2 regions of the Methylobacterium sp. D53M genome follow, and region 2 is predicted to be linked to the other one. Evidence: predicted binding sites of a transcription regulator. Region 2 holds the regulator's gene; the other holds the start of a gene.
What was found. Region 2 encodes PhoB, which activates phosphate uptake and scavenging genes when phosphate is short. Its sites were predicted from a motif close to TGTCATNNANCTGTCAT; they were not measured.

Region 1: the regulator PhoB is predicted to act here: its motif matches at 2,645-2,661, upstream of phnC (phosphonate ABC transporter ATP-binding protein).

Annotation. Positions count from the first base shown of each region.
Region 1 is NZ_JBKFAL010000015.1:129,237-133,442, reverse strand. It holds gene phnE (phosphonate ABC transporter, permease protein PhnE) at 1-692, opposite strand, end outside; gene phnD (phosphonate ABC transporter substrate-binding protein) at 708-1,634, opposite strand; gene phnC (phosphonate ABC transporter ATP-binding protein) at 1,753-2,601, opposite strand; gene ACLBYG_RS20200 (chloramphenicol acetyltransferase) at 2,716-3,336, opposite strand; gene ACLBYG_RS20195 (DUF1045 domain-containing protein) at 3,329-4,015, opposite strand; gene ACLBYG_RS20190 (ceramide glucosyltransferase) at 4,041-4,206, opposite strand, start outside.
Region 2 is NZ_JBKFAL010000010.1:117,028-121,233, reverse strand. It holds gene pstB (phosphate ABC transporter ATP-binding protein PstB) at 1-294, shown strand, start outside; gene phoU (phosphate signaling complex protein PhoU) at 404-1,123, shown strand; gene phoB (phosphate regulon transcriptional regulator PhoB) at 1,246-1,941, shown strand; gene ACLBYG_RS16280 (protein-disulfide reductase DsbD family protein) at 2,121-4,206, opposite strand, start outside.

The DNA of each region.
Region 1 (4,206 bases), on a different contig from region 2:
ACGTTGATCTCGAAGCGCAGCAGCGCGTAGGAGGCGAAGTTCGACAGCACCTGCGGCAGGACCGCGAAGCGCACCGTCTGGACCCAGGTCGCGCCCGAGGCCGACAGGCCCTCGACGGGCCGCATGTCGATGTTCTCGACCACCTCGGAGAACAGCTTGCCCAGCGCGCCCGTGGTGTGGATCGCGATGGCGAGCACGCCCACCATCGGGCCGAGGCCGAAGGCGATGACGAAGATCAGCGCGAACACGACCTCGGGGACGGTGCGGCACAGTTCCAGGAGGCGCTTGGCGCCGACGCGCAGCACGCGCGACCGCACGAGGTTGGCGGCGGCCACGAAGCTGAGGGCGAAGCCCGCCAGCCCCCCGAGCAGCGTCCCGAGATAGGCCATGAGCAGGGTCTCGCCCAGCAGGCCCAGCCATCTGGGCAGGCCCCAGTACCAGGCGCGGACGTCCTCCAGCGGGTGCTCGAGGCTGATCGGCGGCAGGATCTGCTGGATGTAGGCGGTGAACTTGCCGATGTTCTCGGCGAAGACCAGCGGCCGCACCTCGGCGATCAGGCCGGCGACCACGGCGAGCGCCGCCACCAGGGCGAAGCCCGCCAGCGTGCGGCGGCGGGCCTCGCCGGTCGCCGCCGCGTAGAGGCCGGAGAGGGCGGCTGCCCGCTCCGGCGACAGGGGTGTCAGGCCGCGCAAGGCGGCGGCTCCGGATCAGGACTTTCGGCGCTGCTCGTCGTTGAACCGCAGCATGTCGATGATCGGCTGGTAATCCTTGAGGGTCACCGGCGTGAGATCCTGGTCCTTGCCGTCGGAGAGCCGGTCGAAGGCGGCCTTGTCGGCCTTCGGCAGGGCCACGAAGGCGTCGCGGATCTTGGCCTTCAGGTCGTCCGGCAGGCTCGCCAGCACGGCGAAGGGCCCCTCCGGCAGGAAGTCGGACTTGAACACGACCCGGAAGTCCGACTGCTGCATCGGCGTGCCGTCGGGCTTCTTGAGCATGCCCTTGGCGGCCATGCGGGTGACCATCGTGTCGGTCTCGGAATTCCACAGGTTGGCGGCGGCGTCGGCCGTGCCCTGGGTGAGCGCCAGGACGGCGTTCTCGTGGCTGCCCGCGTAGAAGGTCTTGCCGAAGAAGTTCTCGACGTCGTAGCCGGCCCGCTTCAGGAAGAAGCGCGGCGCCTGGTTGCCGGAGGTGGAGTTCGGATCGACCAGCGCGAGGTTCTTGCCCTTGAGATCCTCGACGGTCTTGTAGGGGCTGGAGGCCAGCACGTAGACCACCGAATAGTAGCCCGAGGCGCCGGTCTCGTGCTTCTGGTTGACGATCGGCTCGATCTTGACGCCGGTCATCACGGCCCGGGCGAAGGAAGCCGGCCCGTACCACGCGATCTGGATGTTGCCGGCGCGCTGGCCCTCGATCACCGCGGCGTAGTCGCTCGCCACCCGCAGCTTCACCGGCACGCCGAGGGTCTTGGTCAGGTAGGCGGTGAGCGGCGCCCAGCGGTCGGCGGTGCCCGAGGCGTTCTCGGCCGGGATCACGCCCAGCGTCAGCTCCGGATACTGGGCCTTCCAGTCCTGGGCGGCGGCCGGCAGGCCGAGGAGGGCGAGGGCCGCGGCGGCGGCGAGGGTGCGTCGGGTGATCATCGGGTCGTCCTTCGTGGCGTCGGCGAGGTTCGGCCGGCCGGAGGCCGGTCGGGCGTTTCCAAGACGGTGCACTTTGGCGGTGCGCTCTGGCGGTGCTTGTTGGGGCCCGGGGCCCGGATCAGGCGCCGAGGGCGGCCTCGCGGACCGGCCGCGCCGGCACGTGACCGGGCCGGCCCGGCATCGCGGCCCGCTGCTCCGCCTCGCGCTGCGCGGAATCGTCCAGCACCTCGCCGGCCTCCAGGCCGTAGAGCCGGCGCGCCACGTCCTCGGTGAGGTCGAAGGGGCCGCCCTCGAACACGACCCGCCCGGCCGCGAGGCCGACGAGGCGGTCGCAGTAGGCGCGGGCGAGGTCGAGGGAGTGCAGGTTGCACAGCACCGTGATGCCGTAGCGCCGGTTCACGTCGGCGAGCGCGTCCATCACGAGCCGCGTGTTGCGCGGGTCGAGCGAGGCGACCGGCTCGTCGGCGAGCAGGATCTCGGGTTCCTGCACGAGGGCGCGGGCGATGGCGACGCGCTGCTGCTGGCCGCCCGACAGGCCGTCGGCCCGCTGGCCGGCGAACTCGCCCATGTCGAAGCTCTCCAGGGCGGCGAGGGCCATGGCGCGGTCCTCGGCGGACCATTGCCGGAGCAGGGCGCGGTGAGTCGGCACGTGGCTGAGGCGCCCCATCAGCACGTTGGTCATGACGTCGAGCCGGCCGACGAGGTTGAATTGCTGGAAGATCATGGCGCAGCGGGTGCGCCACTCGCGCAGCGGGCGGCCGCGCAGGGTGGTGACCTCGCGGCCGTCGTGGAGGATGCGCCCCGAACTCGGATCCGCCAGCCGGTTGATGAGGCGCAGCAGCGTGGACTTGCCGGCACCGGACCGGCCGATCACCCCGACGAAGCTGCCGGGCTCGATCCGGAGCGACACGCCGTCGACGGCGCGTCGGTCGCCGTACTGGCGCGTGAGATCCTCGATAACCAGCATGCCACCATCCGCCGGGGAACGGCCGCACGTAGACGCCGGTTTGACGACGATTGGATGACGTATTCGGAACGATTATATTTGCCGGCGCAGCATCTCGGCTTTTCGATAGCCGACTTAATCTTCGTGGCGCTCCAGGAATGCTTCGATGGGCAGTCCGCGGAAATCCGGCAGCGCCCGGCGCAGGCGCTCATGGTCCCAGTCCCACCACGCCAGGCGGGTCAGACGGTCCGCGACCACCTCGGTGAAGCGGCGCCGGACCGGCCGGGCGGGATTGCCGACGACGATCGTGTAGGGCTCGACGTCGCGGGTGACGATGGCGCCCGCCCCCACCACCGCGCCGGTGCCGATCGTGCGCCCGGGCAGGACGACCGCGCCGTGGCCGATCCAGACATCGTGGCCGATCGCCACCGGGCTCGCCCGGCGCCGGTCGAAGAAGGCGGGCTCGTCCGATTCCTCCGGCCAGTAGGCGCGCGCCCGGTAGGTGAAGTGCGCCTGCGACGCCCGCTCCATCGGGTGGTTGCCGGGATTGATCCGCACGCTGGCGGCGATCGAGCAGAACTTGCCGATCGCGGTGTAGATCACCTCGCCGTCCTCACCGATGTAGGAATAGTCGTCGAGGGTCGTCTCGGTGAGGCGGGTGCGGGCGCCGACCTCGGTGTAGCGGCCGAGGCGGCTGTCGACGACCCGGGCGCTCGGATCGAGGGCGGGTTCGAGGCCGAGGGGGCGGTCAACCACGGGTCTCTCCGAAGGGCAGGCGCGCCAGGAGCCGGAACGGCCCCGACCCGTCCTGGGTCAGGAGGCTGACGGCGTCGATCCGCAGGGGCTCCGGTCCCGCGGCGGCGTAGGCCTCGGACAGGCGCCGGTGCCAGAGGTCGCGCTCCGCCTCCGGCAGGGCGTCGGTCAGGGTCATGTGGAAGCGGAAGGCCTCGAACACGTAGGGGTAGCCCCAGCGGTCGAGGAGCGCGCGGCCGCGCGGGTCGAGGCGCTCCGGCCGGCGCTTGGCGCGCTCGGCCTCCGTGAGCGGTGCCCGGAACGGGTCGAGGGCGGCGACGCACTCGGCGGCGAGGAGCCCGAGTTCCGGCGGGGGTGCCTCCGGCACCAGGGCGAGGAACGGCCCGAGGGCGGCGACCCGGAGCGGCCCCACCGCCACCGGCGGGTGCGCGGCCGCGAGGGCGCGGGCGGCGGCGACGAGGTCGGCCTCCCCAGTGCCCGGGGCGAGGCGCAGCGGCGCCTTGAGGGTGGCGTGGAACCCGTAGACCCGCGCGCCCGCCGTGACCGCCGCGAGATCACCGAGCCCCTCCGGATGCGGGACCGGCAGCCCGGTGACGTTGTCGGTGCCGAGGACGGAGCGGCCGAAGGCTTCGAGGCGCGAAGCCCGGGCGGGCAGCCAGTAGAGGGCGTAGCGGCGCGACACGTCAGGGTCTCCGATCGCCGGGCGGTCAGGCCGTCGGCGCGTAGGTGCGCGCGTCGGCGGCCCGCCGGGGGCGCACGTCCATGGCATTGCCCCGCCACACGATGGCGCTCCGCATCCAGGCGCCGACCCAGATCGCCGGGATCAGGGCGTCGCGCGCCAGGAAGGCGGCCAGCGTGCGGGGCGAGCGGTGC
Region 2 (4,206 bases):
CGCCTGTGCATCGCCCGGACGGTGGCGCAGAAGCCGGAGGTGATCCTGTTCGACGAGCCGACCTCGGCCCTCGACCCGATCTCCACCGGCCGCATCGAGGAGCTGATCGAGCAGCTGCGCGACGAGTTCACCATCGTGATCGTCACGCACAACATGCAGCAGGCGGCGCGCATCTCGCAGTTCACCGCCTTCATGTATCTGGGGCAGCTCGTCGAGTTCGGTCCGACCAACCGGATGTTCATGAACCCGACGGAACGCCGCACGCAGGACTACATCACCGGCCGCTTCGGCTAGTCTGCCGGGCCGCTCCGGTCCCGGGACCGCCGCTCGCGTCTCCGGCGCGCCGGCGGGTCCCGCAAGCCTCCCGGAGGGCCGTCCCCGGGACCCCATCGAAGGATCCGCCATGCCCGGCCATATCGTCACCTCCTACGACACCGACCTGGAGAACCTGCGTCGCTCGATCTCGGAGATGGGCGGCGTCGCCGAGAAGATGACCGCGGAGGCGACCGACGCCCTCGTGCGCCGGGACGACACGCTCGCCCAGGCGGTGATCCTCGCCGACAAGCGCCTCGACGCGCTGCAGCGGGACATCGAGGAGCGCGCCGTGCTGCTGATCGCCCGGCGCCAGCCCCTGGCGATCGACCTGCGCGAGACCATCTCGGCGATCCGCGTCTCCGGCGATCTGGAGCGGATCGGCGACCTCGCCAAGAACGTCGCCAAGCGCGTGGTGGCGATCTCCGACCAGGCGCCGGCCCAGAAGATCGTGCTCGGCGTGCGCCACATGAGCGACCTCGCCGAGGGTCAGCTGAAGGACGTGCTCGACGCCTACGGGAGCCGCGACGTCCAGGCGGCCCACGACGTCTGGGAGCGCGACGGCGAGATCGACGCCCTGTACAATTCCCTGTTCCGCGAGCTCCTGACCTACATGATGGAGGATCCGCGCAACATCTCGTTCTGCACGCATCTCCTGTTCTGCGCGAAGAACGTAGAGCGCATCGGTGACCACACCACCAACATCGCCGAGACGATCCACTACCTCGCCACGGGCGAGACGCTGGCGGGTGACCGGCCGAAGAACGACGCGTCGAACTACGCGACCGTGGACGGCGTGCAGGCGCCGTGAGGCGCCGACCCCGGCGCCTTCCTGTGGGCGCGGCCGGGGTCACTCTCCGTGCGGGTTGAGGCGGGGCGGCGCCTCCTGCACCATCCGGGGACCGCCCGCAGAACGAGTCTTCGAACGTGAGCATGCAAGTCCTGATCGTCGAGGACGAGGAGGCCCTGAGCACGCTGCTCCGCTACAACCTGGAGGCCGAGGGCTTCCTGGTGGATTCGGCGGCGCGCGGCGACGACGCCGAGCTGCTCCTGGCGGAGCGGATCCCGGACCTCGTCCTGCTCGACTGGATGCTGCCCGGCCTCTCGGGGATCGAGCTGTGCCGCCGGATCCGGGCGCGCCGGGAGACCGAGCGCCTGCCGGTGATCATGCTCACCGCCCGGGGCGAGGAGGGCGACCGCGTCCGCGGTCTCGGCACGGGCGCCGACGACTACATCGTCAAGCCGTTCTCGGTCCCGGAGCTGCTCGCCCGGATCCGCGCGCTCCTGCGCCGGGCCAAGCCAGCCCACGTCTCGGACCGGCTGGCGGCCGGCGACCTGGAACTCGACCGCACCGGCCACCGCGTCCGCCGCGGCGGCGAGGAGCTGCATCTGGGCCCCACGGAGTTCCGGCTCCTGGAATTCCTGATGCTGGCGCCGGGCCGGGTCTTCTCCCGCGAGCAGCTCCTCGACGGGGTGTGGGGCCACGACGTCTACATCGACGAGCGCACCGTCGACGTCCATGTCGGGCGGCTGCGCAAGGCGCTGAACGGCCCGCGCCAGACCGACCCGATCCGCACGGTCCGCGGCTCCGGCTACGCCTTCGACGAGACCTTCTCGCTGGAGGCCTGAGGCGGCCTCACGGGCCGTCCGGATAGGACTTCGCTCCGGCGCACCGTCATCGCGAGCGCAGCGAAGCGACCCAGGGCGGCGGGACGCCGGTGCGCGCGGCGCTGCTGGGTTGCTTCGCTCCGCTCGCAAAGACGCTGGGACGGGCCCGCGAAGATTCGCGCGTCCCGGCCTCCAGGGACTCAGCGCGCCAGCGCCGCGCTCCGGCCCGAGGCGGCCGGCACCGCCTCCAGCGCCGCCAGGACCGTCCCCTCGGTGAGGATCTGCGGCAGCACCTGGGGCTCCCCCGTCCCGGTATAGAGCAGGTAGAGCGGGACGCCGCTGCGCCCGTGCTTCTCCAGGAGGCGGGTGATCTCGGGGTTCTGGTTGGTCCAGTCGCCCTTCATGTAGGTCACGCCGCGCTCGGCCATCGCGGCCCGCACGGCCTTCGTGTTGAGCGAGGTCGCCTCGTTGACCGCGCAGGTGATGCACCACGCGGCGGTCATGTCCACGAAGACGGGGCGGTGCGCGTCGACCAGGGCGTCGAGGCGCGCCTGCGTGAACGGCTCGATCCCGTCGGCGGCGGCCTGCGCGGCCGGCGCGGCGCGGTCCCGGGGCAGGGTGACGGCGAGGGCCCCGACGGCGATCAGCGCCAGCGCCGCGGCGGCCTGCGCGACCCGGCCGGCCCGCGGCGGGGCGGCGCGGCCGTGCTCCCAGGCCCAGGCGGCGAAGCCCACGAGGACGAGGCCGATCAGCGCCGCCAGCAGCCCGCGCGGGTCGACCTGCTGCGCCAGCACCCAGATCAGCCACGCCACGGTGGCGTAGACCGGGAAGGCCAGCACCTGCTTGAGGGTCTCCATCCAGGCGCCCGGCCGCGGCAGCGCCCGCAGGGCCGGCGGCCAGAGGGTCAGGAGCAGGAAGGGCAGGGCGAGGCCGAGGCCGAGGCTCGCGAAGACGGCGAGCGCCACGCCGGCGCTCTGGGTCAGCGCGAAGCCCACCGCCGAGCCCATGAACGGCGCCGTGCAGGGCGTCGCCACCAGGGTCGCGAGCACACCGGTGAAGAACGAGCCGCTCAGGCCGCCGCGCCGGGTGAGGCCGTCGCCGAGGCCGGCGAGCCGGCCGCCGACATGGACCGCGCCCGAGAGGCTCAGGCCCATCGCGAACAGCAGGTAGGCGAGCCCCGCCACGATGGCGGGCGACTGGAGCTGGAACCCCCAGCCGATCGCGGCCCCGCCGCTCTTCAGGCCGATCAGCGCGGCGGCGAGCGCCAGGAAGCTCGCCAGGACGCCGGCCGTGTAGGCGAGGCCGTGGAGCCGCAGCCGGGCCGGCCCCTCGCCCGCGTGCCGCACGAGGCTCAGCACCTTGATCGACAGGACCGGGAAGACGCAGGGCATCAGGTTGAGGATCAGGCCGCCGAGGAAGGCGAAGGCCGCGGCGGTCGCCAGCGTCAGCGCGTCGAAGTCGGCGGCGGCCGGCGCGGTCGCGGGCGGCGCGGTCGCGGCCGGCGCCGCGGCGGCCGGGAGGACCGGCTCGTCGCCGTACGCGAAGGCGAGCCGGTGGGTCCCGGCGGCGTCGACCGCCTCGACCGTCAGGACGCCGGGCAGCGCGGCGGGCACCGGGTCGGTCGGGCTGCTCCGGGCGAGAGTCAGGTGCAGGCCGGTCCCGTCGACGCTCATCACCTGCGCGGCGGCGTTGTCGATCGCCGTCTCGGCGTAGGGGAAGTACGCGGCGTTCCGGACCGCCTCGGGCTTGAGGCCGGCCGCGGCGAAATCGAGGCGCAGGGTGTCGCCCTGGCTCGACAGGCTCAGGGGCCAGAGCGCCGGCACGGGGAGCGCAGCGCGGGCGCGCGCGAACAGCGCGGCGTTGGCCGGGTCCGGCTCGGCCTTGCCGACCGGCAGGGTCAGGGCGAGATCGGCCGAGCCGGGCACGCACTCGGTCTCGCAGACGAGGTACGTCAGCTTGGCCTGGATCCGCACCGGGTCGGCCGGGTCGAGGCTCGGCGGCGGCGTCACCGGGACGAGGAGCGTGACCTCACCCTCGTAGCCGTAGTTCATGAGGGTCGCGATCGGGATTCGCTCCGGCGCCGGCCACCGGATCGCGCCGGCGCTGAAGCCGGCCGGCAGGGTCCAGGTCACCTCCGGGGGCAGACCGGAATCGCCCGGGTTGCGCCAGTAGACGTGCCAGCCGGGCTTGACCTGCATCCGCACCGCCAGCGTGAAGGGCTGCGCGCCGGCGACCGCGGCGGGCTCGGCCACGAGGCTCGCGCGCACGAGGTCCGCGGGCGTGCGG